2 regions of the Ochrobactrum sp. P6BSIII genome follow, and region 2 is predicted to be linked to the other one. Evidence: predicted binding sites of a transcription regulator. Region 2 holds the regulator's gene; the other holds the start of a gene.
The links. Region 2 encodes LexA, which represses DNA repair genes until DNA is damaged. Its sites were predicted from a motif close to TGTTCNNNNTGTGTTCNG; they were not measured.
Positions count from the first base shown of each region.

Region 1: FHW00_RS18030 (DNA recombination protein RmuC) is a predicted target of LexA. The motif match lies at 3,808-3,825, and genes of this name have one in related genera.

Region 1 covers NZ_JACGXB010000013.1:78,755-88,700, forward strand. Annotated here, with positions in the region: gene lepA (translation elongation factor 4) at 1-1,257, shown strand, start outside; gene FHW00_RS18020 (GIY-YIG nuclease family protein) at 1,679-1,963, opposite strand; gene FHW00_RS18025 (SelT/SelW/SelH family protein) at 2,071-2,376, shown strand; gene FHW00_RS18030 (DNA recombination protein RmuC) at 2,545-3,774, opposite strand; gene def (peptide deformylase) at 3,876-4,403, shown strand; gene fmt (methionyl-tRNA formyltransferase) at 4,404-5,324, shown strand; gene truA (tRNA pseudouridine(38-40) synthase TruA) at 5,329-6,084, shown strand; gene FHW00_RS18050 (hypothetical protein) at 6,357-6,806, opposite strand; gene FHW00_RS18055 (hypothetical protein) at 6,901-7,506, opposite strand; gene dapE (succinyl-diaminopimelate desuccinylase) at 7,569-8,756, opposite strand; gene FHW00_RS18065 (transglutaminase-like cysteine peptidase) at 9,047-9,598, shown strand.
Region 2 covers NZ_JACGXB010000020.1:6,171-16,116, reverse strand. Annotated here, with positions in the region: gene trpD (anthranilate phosphoribosyltransferase) at 53-1,072, shown strand; gene trpC (indole-3-glycerol phosphate synthase TrpC) at 1,089-1,889, shown strand; gene moaC (cyclic pyranopterin monophosphate synthase MoaC) at 1,894-2,379, shown strand; gene FHW00_RS21405 (molybdopterin molybdotransferase MoeA) at 2,416-3,633, shown strand; gene lexA (transcriptional repressor LexA) at 3,874-4,602, shown strand; gene FHW00_RS21395 (ComEC/Rec2 family competence protein) at 4,704-7,250, opposite strand; gene gltX (glutamate--tRNA ligase) at 7,505-8,926, shown strand; gene gltA (citrate synthase) at 9,154-9,946, shown strand, end outside.

The DNA.
Region 1 (9,946 bases), on a different contig from region 2:
CCCGCGCCGAAGGAAGGCGACCGCAATGCGCCGCTCAAGGCCATGCTGGTCGACAGCTGGTACGATTCCTATCTCGGCGTTATCGTTCTGGTGCGCGTCATCGACGGCGTGCTCAAGAAGGGCCAGACCATCCGCATGATGGGCACGGGCGCGAAATATCCGGTGGAACGCACCGGTGTCTTTACGCCGAAAATGGTTCAGATGGACGAACTCGGCCCGGGCGAGCTTGGCTTTATCACCGCTTCTATCAAGGAAGTGGCCGATACGCGCGTCGGCGATACGATCACCGATGATCGCCGCCCGACCGAAAAAATGCTGGCCGGCTTCAAGCCTGCGCAGCCGGTTGTGTTCTGCGGTCTGTTCCCGGTTGATGCAGCGGATTTTGAAGATCTGCGCGGCGCCATGGGCAAGCTGCGCCTCAACGACGCTTCGTTCTCGTTCGAAATGGAAACCTCGGCAGCGCTCGGTTTCGGTTTCCGTTGCGGCTTCCTCGGCTTGCTGCATCTGGAAATCATTCAGGAACGTCTTGAGCGCGAGTTCAATCTCGACCTCATCACGACGGCGCCTTCGGTTGTCTATCGCCTGAACATGATCGACGGCTCGCAGAAGGAATTGCACAACCCGGCCGATATGCCGGATGTGGTGAAGATCTCGGCCATCGAAGAGCCCTGGATCAAGGCAACCATCATGACGCCGGATGATTATCTCGGCGCGATCATGAAACTGTGTCAGGATCGCCGCGGCATTCAGGTGGACCTCACCTATGTCGGCCCGCGCGCCATGATCACCTATGAACTGCCGCTCAATGAAGTGGTGTTCGATTTCTACGACCGCCTCAAGTCGATCTCGAAGGGCTATGCCTCGTTCGATTATAACCTCTCGGAATATCGTGAGGGCGATCTGGTCAAGATGTCGATCCTCGTGAACGAAGAGCCGGTCGATGCGCTGTCGATGCTGGTTCACCGAACGGCTGCGGAAAAGCGCGGTCGTGCGCTTTGCGAGAAGCTGAAAGAGCTGATCCCGCAGCACATGTTCAAGATTCCGATTCAGGCGGCTATCGGCGGTCGTATCGTGGCGCGCGAGACCATCTCGGCGCTGCGCAAGGACGTGACGGCCAAGTGCTACGGCGGCGACGTGACGCGTAAGCGCAAACTTCTGGAAAAGCAGAAGGAAGGCAAGAAGCGCATGCGCCAGTTCGGCAAGGTCGAAATCCCGCAAGAGGCCTTTATTCAGGCGCTCAAGATGGGCGATGATTGATCCTTCGTTCCTTTGATCCGTTGAAGGGGATGGCGTTTGCGTTAGACACGTTATCCTAAGCTGACAGGACGGTAATTTGGAAAAGGGCACTTCGGTGCCCTTTTCTCTTTTTTGGGGGTGTTGGAAGAGGGCGCTACGCGCTTTCCCTCATCCTGAGGAGCCGTTGAAAACGGCGTCTCGAAGGGCGAGGGAAAGTCGCTGAAGGCGGGTTATTTTGGGTCCTATATCTTTGGCGTCTCTCTACCGCCTCTCGTTCTTCGACCTTCGATGAACTCAGGATGATGCTAGGCTTCACTCCGCCGGATCGGGGAGACACTAGGCGCGGCGCAACCGCTCCTCGCCCTTCGAGACGCCACCTTCGGTGGCTCCTCAGGATGAGGAGCGGGGCAGGCGGCATTGATAATGCCAGCGTGTTCAGGGCTTATCGCTTGCGTTTCGCAAGTTCCGGCAGGCCTTCATAGTTCAGCGCTATCAATGCTTCTTTCTTTACCCGCGACCAACCTTTGATCTGCCGTTCGCGTGCGATGGCGTCGACGATCCGGTCGTAGGTTTCCGTGAAAACAAGTTGGACGGGCCGCCGCTTCTTTGTGTAGCTTTCGTAGATCCCCTCGTTATGTTCCCACAATCGAGCTTCAATATTCTGTTTGGTGAGCCCGGTATAATAGGACCCATCCGCACAACGCAGAATGTAGACTGTTACTTCCATGACTTGCCCCCGCGCGTCTTTGGAAGCTAGATGTTGCGTCAAGCTCGACTGTCTAACAAGTCGCGATGATCTTCTTGAAATCGTCTACGTTCAGAAAGTTGGAAACCGTGTCCGCAAATCCCCGCATTTCCATCACCTACTGCACCCAATGCAATTGGCTGTTGCGCGCTGCGTGGATGGCGCAGGAACTGTTGCAGACTTTCGGACAGGATCTGGCGGAGGTCGCATTGCGTCCGGGGACTGGCGGAATTTTTGAAATCCGCGTGCTGATGCCAGATGGCCATGAAGAACTCATCTGGGAGCGTAAGCGCGACGGTGGTTTTCCGGAAGCCAAGGTTTTGAAACAGCGCGTGCGCGATCTGGTCTGGCCGGAACGCGATCTCGGTCATTCGGACCGACCAGCGAAACCTTGAGAGGACAGCTCTGCTGTCCAGTCCCTTCTATCCCTCGACAAGTCCAGAGTTGAGGGCCGGTGAGACGGGCATTTCCCGCGCTCGTCGATCCTTCGATGAACTCTGGAGGAGGTGCCGCTTGAAAACTTCTCAAATGTGGGAAACAGCAGCGCTTTAAGCTGACTGAAATCAATCCTCATCCACCACGCGCAGGCGCATCTGGGTGGGGGCGCTGTCCGCTGGTCTTGGTTGCGGGCGGGGCGTTTCCTCGGCGGGCTTTTCGCCAAATTCCAGTGCTTCGATTTTCGCGCCGCGCCGGGTGACCTTGTTGGACGACACCAGAATATCGTCAATATCCTTGTTGGCCTGCACAAAGTGCGTTTGCAGCTTGCGCACGCGTTCGTCAAGGCGGCCCACATCTTCCATCAGACGGATCACTTCGCCCTGAATGACATGCGCCTGCTCGCGCATGCGGGCGTCTTTCAGGATCGCCTGAATGACCTGTATCGACAGCATCAGCAGCGATGGTGAAACGATCACAATCCGCGCCCGGTGCGCGCGCTGGATCAGCGCTTCGAAATGCTCGTGAATATCGGCAAAGATCGACTCCGAGGGCACGAACAGAAAAGCCGTATCCTGCGTTTCGCCGGGGATCAGATATTTGTCGGAAACATCCTTGATATGGATTTCCATGTCGCGGCGGAACTGCACAACGGCAGCTTTGCGGGCGTCCGGATGCTCCTTCTCACGCATGGCGTTCCAAGCTTCGAGCGGAAACTTGGCGTCGATTACCAGTGAGGGTGCTTTATTGGGCATGCGCACGAGGCAGTCGGGACGGGTGCCGTTGGACAGTGTCGCCTGAAATTCATAAGCGCCTTGTGGCAAACCGTCGGCGATGATCGCTTCCATGCGTGACTGGCCGAAAGCGCCGCGCGTCTGCTTGTTGGCGAGGATCGCCTGCAACTGCACCACCTGTCCGGCGAGCGACTGGATATTGTTTTGTGCCGTGTCGATGACGGCCAGACGCTCCTGCAATTTGGCAAGATTTTCATGGGTCGAGCGGGTCTGCTCGGTCATGGTCTGGCCGATGCGATGCGTCATGCCGTCGAGCCGTTCGCGGATCGACTGGTTCAACTCTGCCTGTCGTGAGCCGAAAACCTCCGCCATGGTCTGCATGCGGCCCTGCATCTCCGCCTGTGCTTTCAGGATTTCCGCCATGCGATATTCGGCGTCGCGGGCGCGGTCTTCTGCCTGTGCTTCGGCAACGGCGCGCAGGCGCGCTGAGCGCGTTGCGGCGATCAGGAAAATGACGAGGCAAAGCACCACCACCACAATGCCAGCCAGAAGAATATCTCCCAGCGTGAGCGATGTGGCGCCGAGCTGCAAAAGCGGCTCATTCAAGAGGTTCTGGTTTTCCATGCAGCAAGCTTAGCTGATTCGTAAGGCCTTGATGAGATCAAAACAAGAACATTTTGCAAAGCGCAATTGACGATTCTGTCACAAGCGATTACGTGAAACGCATGTCAGTAAAACCGCTTGTCATCCTTCCCGATCCTGTGTTGCGCCTGGTTTCCAAGCCAGTGGAGCGCTTTGACGATCAGCTGCGCAAATTTGCCGGCGACATGTTCGACACCATGTATGACGCGCCGGGCATTGGCCTTGCCGCCATTCAGGTTGGCGAGCCGATCCGCATGCTCGTCATCGACCTTGCCAAGGAAGGCGAGGAAAAAGCGCCGCATGTCTTCATCAATCCCGAGATTGTCGGCGTGACGGATGAAGTCAGCACCTATGAAGAAGGTTGCCTGTCTATTCCGGATTATTATGCGGAAGTGGAACGGCCTGCTGCCATTCAGGTCAAATATTTCGATGCCGATGGCAAGCCGCACGCAATGGAAGCGGATGGCCTGATGGCCACCTGCTTGCAGCACGAGATCGATCATCTCAACGGTGTGCTCTTCATCGATCATATTTCCAAGCTGAAGCGCGATATGGTCATCAAGAAGTTCAAGAAGCTCGCCAGCCAGCGGGCGTCGAAAAAGGCTCTTTAGATGCGTATTGTCTTCATGGGCACGCCGGATTTTTCCGTGCCGATCCTGACCGCCATTATCGGGCAGGGCTATGATGTGGTGGCCGTCTATTCGCAGCCGCCGCGTCCGGCAGGCCGCAGAGGGCTGGAACTGACCAAGTCGCCTGTCCATGAAAAGGCCGAACAGTTCGGTATTCCCGTCTTCACGCCGAAGAGCCTCAAGGGTGCGGAAGAGCAGGAAGTGTTTGCGAGCCTTGAGGCCGATGTCGCCATCGTCGTCGCCTATGGTTTGCTGTTGCCCAAGGCCATTCTCGATGCGCCGCGGCTTGGCTGCTATAACGGCCATGCCTCGCTTCTGCCGCGCTGGCGCGGTGCCGCGCCTATCCAGCGGGCTATCATGTCGGGCGATAGCGAAACCGGTATGATGATCATGAAAATGGACGAGGGGCTCGATACGGGCCCCGTCGCCATGGCTGAAAAAGTGGCGATCACGCCGGATATGACGGCGGGCGAATTGCATGATCGCCTGAGCATGATCGGTGCCGACCTGATGGTACGGGCGCTGGGCGCGCTTGAGCGCGAAAGCCTGACATTGCAGCCGCAGGCCGAAGAGGGCGTCACCTATGCCGCCAAGATCGACAAGGCCGAAGCGCGCATTGACTGGTCGAAGCCTGCGAGCGATGTGCACAATGCCATTCGCGGCCTTGCGCCTTTTCCGGGTGCATGGTGCGAGATGGAAATCAATGGCGTTGTCGAGCGTGTGAAACTTCAGCGGTCGACGCTGGGCGAAGGCTCCGGTGCGGCGGGTACCGTGCTGGACGACCGGCTGACGGTTGCCTGCGGCGAAGGTGCCGTTCGACTCGTCACCTTGCAGCGTTCGGGCGGCAAGTCATTGCCTGCGCAGGAATTTCTGCGCGGCGCGACGGTTACGAAGGTTTTGTAGGCCCGTGCCGCGCTACAGGCTTCTGGTCGAGTATGACGGCACCCCCTATGCGGGCTGGCAGCGTCAGGAAAACGGCCACACCGTGCAGGGTGCTATCGAGCAGGCGTTCAAGAAATTCTGCGGCGAGGATCTGGCGCTAAGCGCGGCGGGCCGCACCGATGCAGGCGTGCACGCGACGGCGCAGGTTGCGCATGTCGATCTCAGCAAGGATTGGGGTGCGGGCAAGGTGCGTGATGCGGTCAATGCGCATCTGGTCATGGCCAATGAGCGCGTGAGCATCCTCAATGTCGAGAAGACCACCGACAGTTTCGATGCGCGTTTTTCCGCGCAGGGACGACATTATCTCTATCGCTTCCACAATCGCCGTGCGCCGCTGGCCGTTGATTATCAACGCGCGTGGTGGGTGCAAAAGCGCCTCGATCACGAGGCGATGCATGAAGCGGCGCAACTGCTTCTGGGCGAGCACGATTTCACGACCTTTCGCGCCACGCAATGCCAGGCCAAAAGCCCGGTCAAGACGCTGGATCGGCTTGATATCACGCGTGATGGCGAGATCATCGAGATGCGAGTTTCGGCGCGCTCGTTCCTGCACAATCAGGTGCGCTCCTTTGCAGGCAGCCTGATGGAAGTGGGCGTCGGTCGCTGGACGGCGGATGATTTGCAGGCGGCGCTTGAAGCACGCGACCGCAAGGCCTGCGGACAAGTCGCGCCGCCTTACGGTCTTTATCTGATCGGCGTCGACTACGCTTTTCCGTTTTAGGGGTTATTTTGAAAAGAAGAGCGCAACAATTGACGACTTTTATCTAAAGTAAAAATCGACCTCGCCCGTGCCGTTGGCGTCGCTGACCACAACTCCGTTTATTCCAGAAGGCGTGATGATTCCATTGTTGGTAAAGCGCCATGTTATGTTGCTGGGGTGAGGGTCCATTCCGTTGCGGGGAACCAAACTCACATTGATATCCCGCATCTTTACGAGTGGGTCTGGCGGAAGGTCTAGATAGTTGTCGGTATATGGCTCCAAGCATAATACCGCTAAATTGACTGCACTTGGCAAGTCAGCAGTAACGCGCGTCTTCTGATAATTTTCTCCGCAAACTCCATAGAATAAGTATAATTTTCCCCCGTCTTGCCATCGAATGTAATCCGCCCCTGTAGTTCGTCACCCGGTTTCACTCTAACAGCTTCGCCATTATACTGGACACCATCTATATAGTAAAAGCATCCCGCTTGCCACGACATGCTTGTTGGTATCCATGATAAGACTGGTTGCATCAAATTCTCGCCTTTGTAATCCTGTAATCCGTTCCATATATTTACGTGCGCTAAACAATGGGGGAACTCGGGGGCAGATGGAACAGTCCAGTTTGTTAAAAACTCCTGAATGACCGCAACTTTGTCTGACGGCTTTTCAAAATTAGCGATCGCAGTATAGTTGCCAGTCATGCCGGCAACATCGTTACTTCTTAATTGTCTGTGTCTCATATTACGCGCCTTTACTATGCATGACGCGCCTAAGTTGTTGCTTTTGCAAGTTTAATGAAAATGACATTTGTGTCGGTGCTTACCCGATCTTATTTCAATAAGCGTGCGGGTCGAAGCCGATGCCGAAGATCTGCTGAAGCAGCACGGTGAGGAAAAGCGAGCCGAAGAAGACGCAGGCGAAGAACGGTGCGGCGAAAGCGTGGGGGCGTTGCAGCGCCACAAAGGTCAGCCGATAGCTCAGCACAATCGAAGCGCCGAACATGATGAACGCGAAAAGCGTCGCGACATCGAAGCGTCCCGGAAAGAACAGCTGTAGCAAGGTGATCGGCGCAAAGACCCAGGCCAGAAGCGCGCTGCCCCAATTGGTGGCGATCACATAGGCTGCATAGCGTTTGACGATGCCGATCCGTTTGGCCAGCATGCCGATGAGGGCAAGCGGCACCACCCATGCTGCAACATCCACGAAGGCGGCGCGCAGGACGATGGCAAAGCGGATGCCTGCTTCCTCGCGCCCGGCGGTAAGATCGGCGGCATAGGCCACCCAGCTGGCAAAAAGCGGTGGCAGAGCCACCGCTATCGCGAAAAAGGAAGACCAGAAACCCTCGGCGGATATGTCGAGGTAATCGAGACCGTCGCGGCGACCGAGCATCATTTTCCAGACGCCCAGGAAGTATCGGTAAATATCGTCCAGGCTCGGCATGGGCTCCCCAATGTTTCGCATTATCCAGTCCGAAAAGTCATGCAGCTTTCCGGGCCTATGCGTTACCCAAAGAAATCAGCGATGAAACGCTCATAAATCTGTGTCAGCCCTTCGAGGTCGGCAAGGGCAACACGTTCATCGACCATGTGCATGGTCTGGCCCACGAGGCCGAATTCCACCACCGGGCAATAATCCTTGATGAAACGCGCATCCGACGTGCCGCCGGAGGTCGACAGCTCTGGCCGCTTGCCGGTCACCGCCTCGACAGAGGCCGTCAGCGTGCCAATCAGTTTCTCGTCGCGGGTCAGGAAGACATGGCTTGGGCTTTCGCGCCACGTCAGTTCGTAGCTGATCGGTGTTTCGCGGCCTGGGCGTAGGCGATTGTCGCGGGCGGCCTTTTCGAGGCGTGCGCGGATTTCGGCTTGCAGGCTTTCCGCCGTCCATGTGTCGTTGAAACGAATATTGAACGAGGCCGTGGCCTTGTTCGGGATGACATTGGTGGCCTTGTTGCCTACGTCGATGGTGGTGACTTCCAGATTGCTGGCCTGAAAATCGGCAGTGCCCTGATCGAACGCCGGGTAAAGCAGGCTATCCACCAGCGTGGTGATGCCGCGCACCGGATTTTCCGCCAGATGCGGATAGGCCGCATGACCCTGCACACCGTGAACGGTGATCGTGCCGGAAAGCGAGCCACGACGACCAATCTTGATCATGTCGCCAAGCGCGTTGGGATTGGTCGGCTCACCGACAATCGAAGCGTCCCAGCTTTCGCCGCGCTGCTTTGCCCAGTCGAGCAGTTTTACAGTGCCGTTGACCGCAGGGCCTTCTTCGTCGCCGGTGATGAGGAAAGAGACGCTGCCCTTCAGGCTGCCATGCTTTTCTACATGGCGGGCCACAGCGGCGACAAAACAGGCGACGCCGCCCTTCATATCCACAGCGCCGCGCCCATACATGACGCCGTCTTCAATGGCGGCGGAGAAGGGCGGGTGCTTCCAGTCGTTTTCATCGCCGGGCGGAACGACATCCGTATGACCGGCAAACATCAGATGCGGTCCGTTGCCGGATTTGCGGGCATAGAGGTTTTCGATGTCAGGCGTGCCGTCTTCGCTGAAGACGGGCCGTTCAACGGAAAAGCCCATGGGTTTCAGCATCGCTTCCAGCGCCGTCAGCGCGCCGCCTTCGGCGGGCGTTACGGATGGGCAGCGGATGAGGGCGGCGAGATTTTCGGCGGGATTGACTGCTAGGCTCATGATGTCGGCTTCTTACTCAAGAATCGTCTGGAGAGTGAGACTAGATCGGGATGCGTCCGGATGGAACCACAAACCGTTGGTCGTAACCATGCCTGAAAATTCAGTCTTCATGCGCTTTTCCAAACTGGTTGCAATTTGAGAACGAAATTTTCTTGACCGGAGGGCCTCTGTCATCGTTAGTTAAAAAAGAGTTGATAACGAGACCCGGGAAACGGGCCGGTCAGCGGGAACCTTTCTTGAATAATGGGAAACTGTGCATGCGTTTAATCACCACAACTGTAGCAGGCATGATGGCGCTCTTCGGAGCAACGATGGTTCCAGCAAAGGCTGCACAGTGGAGTGAAGCGGGCGGACTGACAAGCATCCCTTACGGACACAAGGACTATTGCGGACGCAATCCTCGCGATTGCCGTGGCCATCGCGTGTTGCCGCCGATGCAGCTCACTCCACAGCGCATGAAGCTCCTGCAGAGCGTAAGCAGCTCCGTCAATCACCGTATCAAGCCCGTTTCCGATCAGGATAATTACGGCAAGCGCGATTACTGGACCATTCCGGTCAACGGCAAGGGCGATTGCGAGGATTACGTTCTGATGAAGCGTGCGCAGTTGATGGCGCGCGGCATGAGTGCGTCGCAACTTCTCATCACCATGGTGCAGGGCAGTGAGGCGCATATTGTGCTCACCGCCCGTACTGATCACGGCGATTATATTCTCGACAACCTGCGCGATGATGTGCTGCCGGTGGAGAAGACGTCCTATCGTTATATCAAGATGCAGTCGCCAGCCAATTCCGGCCAGTGGGTTTCCATTGCCGGTCGTTCGGTTGCCGTCGCGAATAACTGATAGCGAGCCGAGGGGGCGTTCCCCAAATCTGTTTTCTGAAAAGCCGCATCCTTGATGCGGCTTTTTTGTTGCGCTGGCTTTGCCGGTCTTGAAGCGGATAGCGGACAATGCCGTCATTGTTCACGTTTATTATACAATAACCCTAGACAGACTGTTCAGGTTTGCTGAACAAATTAACGGCTGTAATACATACGTGATCATCTTTAGAGCGGTACAATTATTGTTTTTAATTATATTTTTCGTGTTGTTAGCAACGATCTGATCAACGAACACGCACAAAGCTGTGATCCAGACAACATTTTCGTGACTGGAACTTTTCACCACTGTCACCCATTTCAGATGCATGGG
Region 2 (9,946 bases):
TGAGCACAGCTCCCTAACGCGAGAATTCACATAAACAAGCGGCAGAAAGAAAATGGCTGATCTGAAACCATACATCGCGAAAGCGGCCTCCGGCGAACCACTGTCGCAGGAGGATTCCAAGGCCGCGTTCGACATCATGATGTCCGGTCAGGCAACGCCTTCGCAGATCGGCGGCTTTCTGATGGCTTTGCGCGTGCGTGGCGAAACCGTGCCGGAAATCGTCGGCGCAGTCGCTTCCATGCGGTCGCGCATGCTGCCGGTCGTCGCCCCTTCAAACGCCATCGACATTGTCGGCACGGGCGGCGATCAGTCCGGTTCCTATAATGTTTCGTCCTGCTCGGCCTTCGTCGTGGCTGGCGCTGGCGTACCGGTCGCGAAGCACGGCAACCGCGCCCTGTCCTCGCGCTCCGGCGCTGCAGACACGCTTGCCGCACTTGGCGTCAATATCGAAGCCGATGCGGAAACAATCGGCCGTAGCGCCCGGGAAGCCGGTCTCGGCTTCATGTTCGCCCCGATGCACCATTCCGCCATGCGCCACGTCGGCCCTTCCCGCGTCGAGCTTGGAACGCGCACGATTTTCAACATACTTGGACCGCTCGCCAACCCGGCAAGCGTGAAGCGCCAGCTTTTGGGCGTATTTGCGGCCCAGTGGGTTGAGCCTCTGGCGCATGTGCTCAACGAGCTTGGCATGGAAGCCGTCTGGGTCGTCTATGGCGACGGCCTTGATGAGATGACCACCGCTGGCACCACGCAGATCGCGGCGCTTGAAAACGGCACTGTCCGCACGTTCACAATCACGCCTGAGGAAGTCGGTTTACGCCGTTGCAAGCCGGAAGAGCTGAAAGGTGGCGATGCTGCGGAGAACGCCAAGGCGCTGATCGCCGTTCTCGAAGGCGCCAAGAACGCCTATCGCGACATCGTGCTTCTCAACTCCGCCGCTGCGCTCGTGATCGCAGGCAAGGCCGAGGATCTGAAGGACGGCATCGCTCAGGCAGCCCATTCCATTGATAGCGGCGCGGCATTGGCCGTTTTGCAAAAAGTAATCGCTGTCTCAAACGACAAGACAGTCTGACGAGAGGAAGCGCATCATGTCCACCGACATTCTCCGTAAGATCGAAGTCTATAAGCGCGAGGAAATCGCTGCTGCCAAGGCGTGTCACACGGTTGAAGACCTGAAGGCGCGCGCCAAGGATCAGGCCGCACCACGCGGTTTTCTCAAGGCGCTTGAAGCGAAACGTGCAGCCGATCAGTTTGCACTGATCGCTGAAATCAAGAAGGCCAGCCCTTCCAAAGGTTTGATCCGCCCGGATTTCAATCCGCCAGCACTGGCAAAAGCCTATGAAGACGGTGGCGCTGCCTGCCTTTCAGTTCTGACCGATACGCCATCCTTCCAGGGCGCGCCGGAATTCCTGATGGCAGCGCGAGAAGCATGCAGCCTGCCTGCTTTGCGCAAGGATTTCCTGTTCGACACCTATCAGGTCTATGAAGCGCGCAGCTGGGGTGCGGACTGCATTCTGATCATCCTCGCAAGCGTCGATGACGATCTGGCCAGGGCACTGGAAGAAACCGCTTTCGAACTCGGTATGGATGCGCTCCTCGAAGTGCATGACGAGGCCGAAATGGAACGTGCGCTCAAGCTTTCTTCGCGTCTGCTGGGCGTCAACAATCGCAACCTACGCACGTTTGAAGTCAGCCTGACCGTTTCCGAACGCCTGTCGAAAACGGCCCCTGCCGACCGTCTGCTGGTTGGCGAAAGCGGCATCTTCACCCATGACGATTGCCTGCGTCTGGAAAAGTCCGGCATCGGCACGTTCCTCATCGGCGAAAGCCTGATGCGCAAGGACGATGTTGCCGCCGCCACGCGCGAGCTTCTGACCGGCAAGGCTTAATGTCATGACCTCGGATGCGGCCAAGCTCACCCATCTCGACCAGACCGGCGCTGCCAATATGGTGGATGTCGGCGCCAAGGATGAGACGGAGCGGCAGGCCGTTGCCGAAGGCAGCGTGACCATGAAACCGGAAACGCTGGCGCTCATTCTGGCGGGCGATGCAGCCAAGGGCGATGTGATCGGCACAGCGCGTCTTGCAGGCATCATGGCTGCGAAAAGAACCGCCGACCTCATTCCGCTTTGCCATCCACTCATGCTGAGCAAGGTCGCGGTGGATATAGTCCCGGATCACGCATTGCCCGGTCTGCGCGTGCGTGCGCTTGCCAAACTGAACGGCCGCACTGGCGTTGAAATGGAAGCGCTCACAGCCGTTTCCGTGACGTGCCTGACGATCTATGACATGGCCAAGGCTGTCGATCGCCATATGGAAATCGGCAATATTCGCGTTGTGGAAAAGAGCGGTGGCAAGTCCGGCGACTGGAAGGTCTGAAGCGGCCTCACAAAACTGAGTTCGAGAGGAAATACGATGTCCCTTCTCCCGGTCGAAGATGCTCTGGCGCGTATACTCTCCTCCGCAGAACCGCATGGCCTTGAAACTCTTACGCTGAATGAAGCTGGCGGGCGCGTTGTTGCCCGCGCCGTCGAGGCCCGTTTCCTGCAACCACCTTTCGACTGCTCGGCCATGGATGGCTATGCGCTGATAGCGCCTGCAGAAATCGCCTATCCCCTTCAGTTGACCATTATCGGTGAATCCGCTGCTGGCAAGCGTTTCGAAGGCTCCCTGCTGCCCGGACAGGCCGTGCGCATTTTCACCGGCGCGCCGATACCTGAAGCCGCTGATACGATTGTCATTCAGGAACATACCGAACGTTCCGGCGATCAGCTGACCATTCTGGAAGGCATCGAACCCGGACGGCATATCCGCCGGGCCGGTCTCGATTTTGCTCCCGGCAAGACCGTCATACCGGTCGGTCGCGAACTGGACGCACCCGCCCTGTCACTGGCTGCTGCAAGCGGCAATCCATCGCTCGATGTGTTTCGCAAACCGCGCATTTCCATATTGGCTACCGGCGATGAACTTGTTCCGCCCGGAGCCACGACCGGACCGGACCAGATCGTCGCTTCGAACAGTGTGGGCATTGCCGAAATCGTGCGCCGCGCTGGCGGCTACTCCGAAGATATGGGCATCATTCCGGACGATCCGACACAGATTGAATCGGCTATTGCCAGCGCTCTGAACAGTGGAACCGATATTCTGGTGACCGTTGGCGGCGCATCGGTCGGTGATCGCGATTACATGCATAGTGCTCTACGCAATTGCGGTGTCGATCTCGGTTTCTGGAAAATCGCCATGCGTCCCGGAAAACCACTTATGTACGGGCGCAAGACTGTCGACGGCAGCACCGTCCATGTGATAGGCCTGCCCGGAAACCCGGTTTCAAGCCTCGTTTGCAGCCTCGTTTTTCTTCGCCCGCTGATCGCGAAACTTGCAGGCACCGATCTGACGGCAGATATCCGCCCTGCGAAACTCGGTCAGGCGATGCCTGCCAATGACCATCGGCGCGATTTTGTACGCGCCACGGTCGAATCGCAAAGCGATGGAACGCTGCTGGCAACACCATTTCCAGTACAGGATTCGTCCATGCTGACAGCCCTCGTCGGCTCCAATGCATTGCTCATTCGTGACGAAAATGCCCCGGCAGCAGATGCAGGCAGTTCGTGCCGCGTGCTTATGCTACGTTAAAAAGCACCAGAATGGTCACTTTTGCTGCCTCGAAACAACGCGAAGCAAAAGCCACAATGGATTGAAAATAAAACGCTTCCTTGGATAAGGACCGGCCCGTCACGGGGCCCTGTGAACGTTCCGGCAACAAGCCGCCAGCCCGTTAATCATTTTAAAACCATTGCAGAACAAGACTGGAACATATAGTGTTCGTTCTGGTTTTGTTTTTCTCGATTCTTATCTGGTCGGAGGGTGTCGCGCATGTTGACCCGTAAGCAGCACGAGCTTCTGCTGTTCATTCATGATCGTCTGAAAGAAACAGGTATTCCGCCATCTTTTGACGAAATGAAGGAAGCGCTCGACCTTGCTTCCAAGTCGGGCATTCATCGGCTGATCACCGCTCTGGAAGAACGGGGCTTCATTCGCAGGCTGCCGAACCGGGCACGTGCGCTGGAAGTGCTTCGCCTGCCGGATTCGATTGCACCGGGACTGAACGCGCAGAAGAAATTTGCGCCGAGCGTCATCGAAGGCAGCCTGGGCAAGGCCCCTCCTGCACCGGTGCAGCCGTTACGCTCCGCACCTGTTGCGACCAATGATGATGTTTCGGCGACCGTATCGGTACCGGTCATGGGTCGCATCGCCGCCGGTGTGCCGATCTCAGCCATTCAAAGCCAGACGCATTCGCTCAGCCTCCCCCCGGAGATGATTGGTGCGGGCGAACATTATGCGCTGGAGGTCAAGGGCGACTCGATGATCGAAGCCGGGATTTTCGATGGCGATACAGTCATCATCAAGCGCGGCGATATCGCCAACCCGGGTGAAATCGTTGTCGCACTGGTTGATGATGAAGAAGCAACCTTGAAGCGGTTCCGCCGCAAGGGCGCATCTATTGCGCTTGAAGCCGCAAACCCAGCTTATGAAACACGTATCTTCGGCCCAGACCGCGTTCGCGTGCAGGGCAAGCTGGTCGGATTGATCCGCCGGTACTGATCGTTAGGTCCGAAAATGGAACCGCGTTTTCGGACGGACATGCGCAAAATGCGGCTTGAACCGCCGACTAGTTGAATTGCAACGCGCTCAAAACACTATTATCATTCGCATCTGCCCGGCCCCTGATCGTCAGTGGCCAGGCATTGCGTTTCTGCCTTTTGAGTAGGCTGCTTCTTCTTATATTCCCGATCAGGTAAGCCACGTGCCGCGCGCGAATAGAGCCGGAACAGATGCCACGGACGCCGTGGCTCATCGATGGCGAAAGCTAGCCTGTCGTCATAACGCGGATCGGTAAAATTGCGCCGCTGAGGTGTGCTGTCGTTTACGGACGTCAGATCGCCAGCAAGAGCCACGATAGAATTGCCGGTCGTGTCTTTCTTGTCGCCAAGTCTCATCTCCACTGTGCCTCGCAACGCCAGATCACGGCGGTTGATGACGAGCCTCTTTTGATGTGCACATCCCGGTATTTTCCCGGCTATCGCGAGGATAACGATATCACCGACATCGCAAGCGACGTCCTGAACGGCAGGATCAGCCGTATAGGCCAGTACACGCCCATCGCGTAATGTAATCGCGCATAATTCGTCTTCGCAGATAAAGCCGTCAGTCGGTATTCCGCGAAGCCTGTCTTTTGCGTGCTGTGGTATCAGGAATTGCGTTGCGAGATAGGCTGTTTTCCAGTTGTCTATTGTGAACTTTGACGGCCTGTCGCGGTTCACAGCAAAACGCCCATCGGGCAGACGAACCCCAACCAGCTTTGCATCTTCGGATATCACAACATCTGGAAACGGCTCGTGCACGAAGGCAATAAATCCCGCCAAAACAAATAGTAACGCCAGAATCTTGAATCGCGTTGTGAACAATACAGCGATCACGAGCGCTATGGTCCAGAATGCGAGCGCTGCTATCGGCATCGCTCCCGGATTGCCATCAGGCGACCATGACGCGATCATGCTCGCAAGGGTGCGGACAATCCAGATACCAGACCCGGCAATGGTCAATGGCAGCCAATCTAGGCCAAGTGGCATCAATACGAGGCCCAGAACGGAAAAAGGCATGACCAGTGTGGCGATCACCGGATCGGCCAGCACATTGCCGATCAGCCCGAACGGTGCGGTATTGTTGAAATGATAGGCGGCGAAAATGCCGCTCGCAATTCCTGCCACAAGCGATGTCCCGGCAGCAGCAATAGCTGATTTAACAACCTTCATTGGCAAACCGGCCGCTGGCGAAGCCGCACGCCTCTCCACATGCTGCAATTTTTTGGCTTTACGCGCTCCCCACCACGCATAGCCAGCAATCAGCGCCGCCGTTGCCGAATAGGACATCTGGAAACTCGGCCCGAGTATTTCATGCGGTGAGATTGCTATTGTCACCACACCGGCGACTGCCACATTGCGCATGCTGAGTGCAGCGCGGTCAAACAGCAATGCGCTAAGCATGACGGCGATCATCACATAGCTGCGCTGGGCTGCAACGTCGGCACCAGACATGGCGAGATAGAACGTGCAGCTTAGCAACGACAGGAAAGCGGCATATTTCTTGACCGGGTGCCGGACGCTGAAGGCTGGAAAGAGCGCAAAGGCAGACCTGAGAGCAAACATCACGACACCCGCCGCCAGCGCCATGTGCAGACCTGATATTGAGAGAATATGCGCCAGACCGGCCTTGCGAAGGTCCTCATTGGTCTCCTCGCTGATGCCACCGCGCGTACCGGCGATCAATGCGGCGGTGACATTGCCATCTTCACCGCCGATCACCTCCTCGACCCGTTCCGACACGCGCACGCGGAGCAAGGCAATCCATTCGCTGATTTCTGCCGTCAGACTTGTCTGTGGCGGAACATTTGCCGTCTTCGGATTTCCCAGAAAGAACCCGTTTGCTCCGATACCGTTGAAATAGGCATGGAAGGAAAAGTCGTAATTGCCCGGACGCACCGGGCCTGACGGCACCCGCAACCGCGCAAAGCCGGTCAATCCGCCACCGATCGATGTATCCGCCGGTATATCTCGCGCATTGATGCGAATACGTGTCGGTGAAAAGCGCAGTGTCGGGCGTTCTGTTGTCAGCAAATCCAGTGTGATACGCCAGCTTCCATTATCCTGTGCATCCAGTGCAACAACCCGGCCAGTGACACGCGTCGACACATCGGAACCGAGCATCGGCGTTGCCATGCGTACGGTTTCCCATTTGCCGCTCACAAGACCAAGCTGGAAAGCAACTGCCAATGTCAGCACCTGCCCGGCAAAGAAGTGCTTCCGCATCAGTATGCGAATGATAACCAGCCCGACCAGTAAGGCCAGAATGGGCGTCCAATCAGGTTCGAAGGAGAAAGTGAAATAGATCACCGCACCCAATCCGCTGAAAATCGGAATCAGCAGAAAGAAAATTCCGCGCGCCGTTTCGAGATGGATGGCTTCCGCGAAAGCAGCGGGAGTTCTCCGCGCCATGTCGGCAACGGTGTCGCGCCAGCCGGTTGGTTGAACGTCAGGCGGCTGATTTTGGCCATCATGATCGGCAGGCGCGGTTGTGGGTTCAGGCCACGGTTCTGGAAGATAAGAACACGTCAGGCCATCGGGCAGGCTTTTGACAAGCGCCCGCTCATTGGCCTCATCCGAAGCCTTGGCCATATCACCTAAGCGCGTCATGCCCCCGCCTGACTGCAAAAAAGGTCTTTTTGTCGAAATACCCCAAAAGAACAATGCCGCAAGGCGCCGAAACAAACGCGAAGCCCTTGCGCGTAGTGCTGCCTATGCTACATGAACGCCAGTCGAAATCGAGAGGGTTTCGTTATAGAAATCCTCGTTCTCGCTCTTTGGAAGCGAGTATCGGAATTCAGTTTTGCGCCCCTGCCCCGGCAATTGCCGCTGTCTTGACGGGCGCGCAATAAAGTGGAGCTACCATGTCGAAACCGGTCGTCACCCGTTTTGCCCCTTCGCCCACGGGTTATCTTCATATCGGCGGTGCCCGTACTGCCCTGTTCAACTGGCTTTATGCCAAGCACACGGGCGGCAAGATGCTGCTGCGTATTGAAGACACCGACCGTGAACGTTCCACCGATGCAGCCACCGCGGCCATTCTCGACGGTCTGACCTGGCTTGGTCTCGACTGGGAAGGCGATGCGATCTCGCAGTTCGAACGCGCTCCGCGTCACCGCGAAGTCGCCGAAGAACTCGTCGCTCTAGGCAAAGCCTATTACTGCTACACGACGCCGGAAGAGCTGGAAGAAATGCGCGAGAAGGCGCGTGCCGAAGGCCGCCCGCCGCGTTATGATGGCCGCTGGCGCGACCGCGATCCGTCCGAAGCGCCTGCAGGTGTAAAGCCTGTCATTCGCATCAAGGCGCCGCAGGAAGGCGAAACACTCGTGCGCGACGCCGTACAGGGCGATGTGCGCTTCCCCAACAAGGATCTCGATGATTTCATCATTCTGCGTTCCGACGGCACGCCGACCTACATGCACGCGGTTGTCGTTGACGACCATGACATGGGCGTCACGCATATCATCCGCGGCGACGATCATTTGACGAATGCAGCGCGCCAGACCGTGATCTATGACGCCATGGGTTGGGATGTGCCGCAGATGTCGCATATTCCGCTGATCCACGGCGCGGATGGTGCGAAGCTTTCCAAGCGTCACGGCGCTCTCGGCGTCGATGCCTATCGCGCCATGGGCTACCTGCCGGCGGCACTCCGCAATTATCTCGTCCGTCTTGGCTGGAGCCATGGTGACGACGAAATCATGTCGACCGAACAGATGATCGAATGGTTCGACGTGACGGACATCAACAAGGGCGCTGCCCGTTTCGACTTCCAGAAGCTCGAAGCGATCAACGGTCTTTATATGCGTGGCAGCGACGACAAGACACTGTTCGACGCTCTGGTGGCTGTCCTGCCGGAAATCGAAGGCGGCAAGGAACTCGCCGCAGCGCTCGACGACAAGCGCAGCGCGCAGCTCCTCGCAGCCATGTCGGGCCTCAAGGACCGCGCCAAGACGCTCGTTGAACTGGCAGACGGCGCGAAGTTCATCTTTGCAACCCGCCCGCTCGATCTGGACGAAAAGGCAGCCTCGCTACTTAACGAAGAGGGCCGCGCCGTTTTAAAATCCGTGCTGCCCGATCTGGAAGCTGCCGGAGATTGGACCATTGAATCACTGGATGCGGTGGTTCGAGCCCATGCAGAGAAAACCGGACTGAAACTGGGCAAGATTGCGCAACCGCTGCGTGCTGCTCTGACCGGTCGCGCTACCTCACCGGGCGTCTTTGATGTGCTTTTTGTACTGGGTCGTGAAGAGTCTTTGGGCCGTATTCGCGATCAAATCGGTTAAGGTGCTATCATTCACGCTGACGTGACGTAGCTTGCTTAAATAGTTCAAATTTCGCATTGCATCACGGACGGTTTGGGATAGTTTGGCGATCAAAATCGTAGCCGTAATGCGTTAAAAATCGGGCATCCCGCTGTTTTGGGGTGCCCGCCAAGAGATACGAGACAAGTTATAGCAGCGAATGCAATACTGCCGCCTAAGGCGGCAAAGTGGACATGAAAGGAAACATGATGTCAGCTAAGACAGCCAGCTTTACTCTCGACGGCAATACGTTCGATCTGCCTGTGCGACAAGGCACTGTCGGGCCGGACGTCGTCGATATCGGTCCGCTTTACAAGAATTCGCATGCGTTCACTTACGATCCAGGTTTCACCTCGACCGCTTCGTGCGAGTCCAAGATCACCTATATCGATGGCGACGAAGGCACCCTGCTCTATCGCGGCTATCCGATCGACCAGCTTGCCGAGCACGGCGACTTCCTCGAAACCTGCTACCTGCTGCTTTACGGTGAACTGCCGACGGCAACCCAGAAGGCCGATTTCGATTATCGCGTGACCCGTCACACGATGATCCACGAACAGATGACGCGCTTCTTCACCGGCTTCCGCCGCGATGCGCATCCAATGGCCGTCATGGTTGGCTGCGTTGGCGCCATGTCCGCATTCTACCACGACTCGACCGACATCACCGATCCGCATCAGCGCATGGTCGCTTCGATCCGCCTGATCGCCAAGGTGCCGACGCTCGCTGCAATGGCTTATAAGTACCATATCGGCCAGCCGTTCATGTACCCGAAGAACGATCTCGATTTCGCTTCGAACTTCCTGCACATGTGCTTTGGCGTTCCTTGCGAGGATTACAAGGTCAATCCGGTTCTGGCCCGCGCCATGGACCGCATCTTCATCCTGCACGCTGATCACGAGCAGAATGCATCGACCTCGACCGTACGTCTTGCCGGTTCGTCGGGCGCCAACCCATTCGCCTGCATCGCAGCTGGTGTTGCCTGCCTCTGGGGCCCTGCCC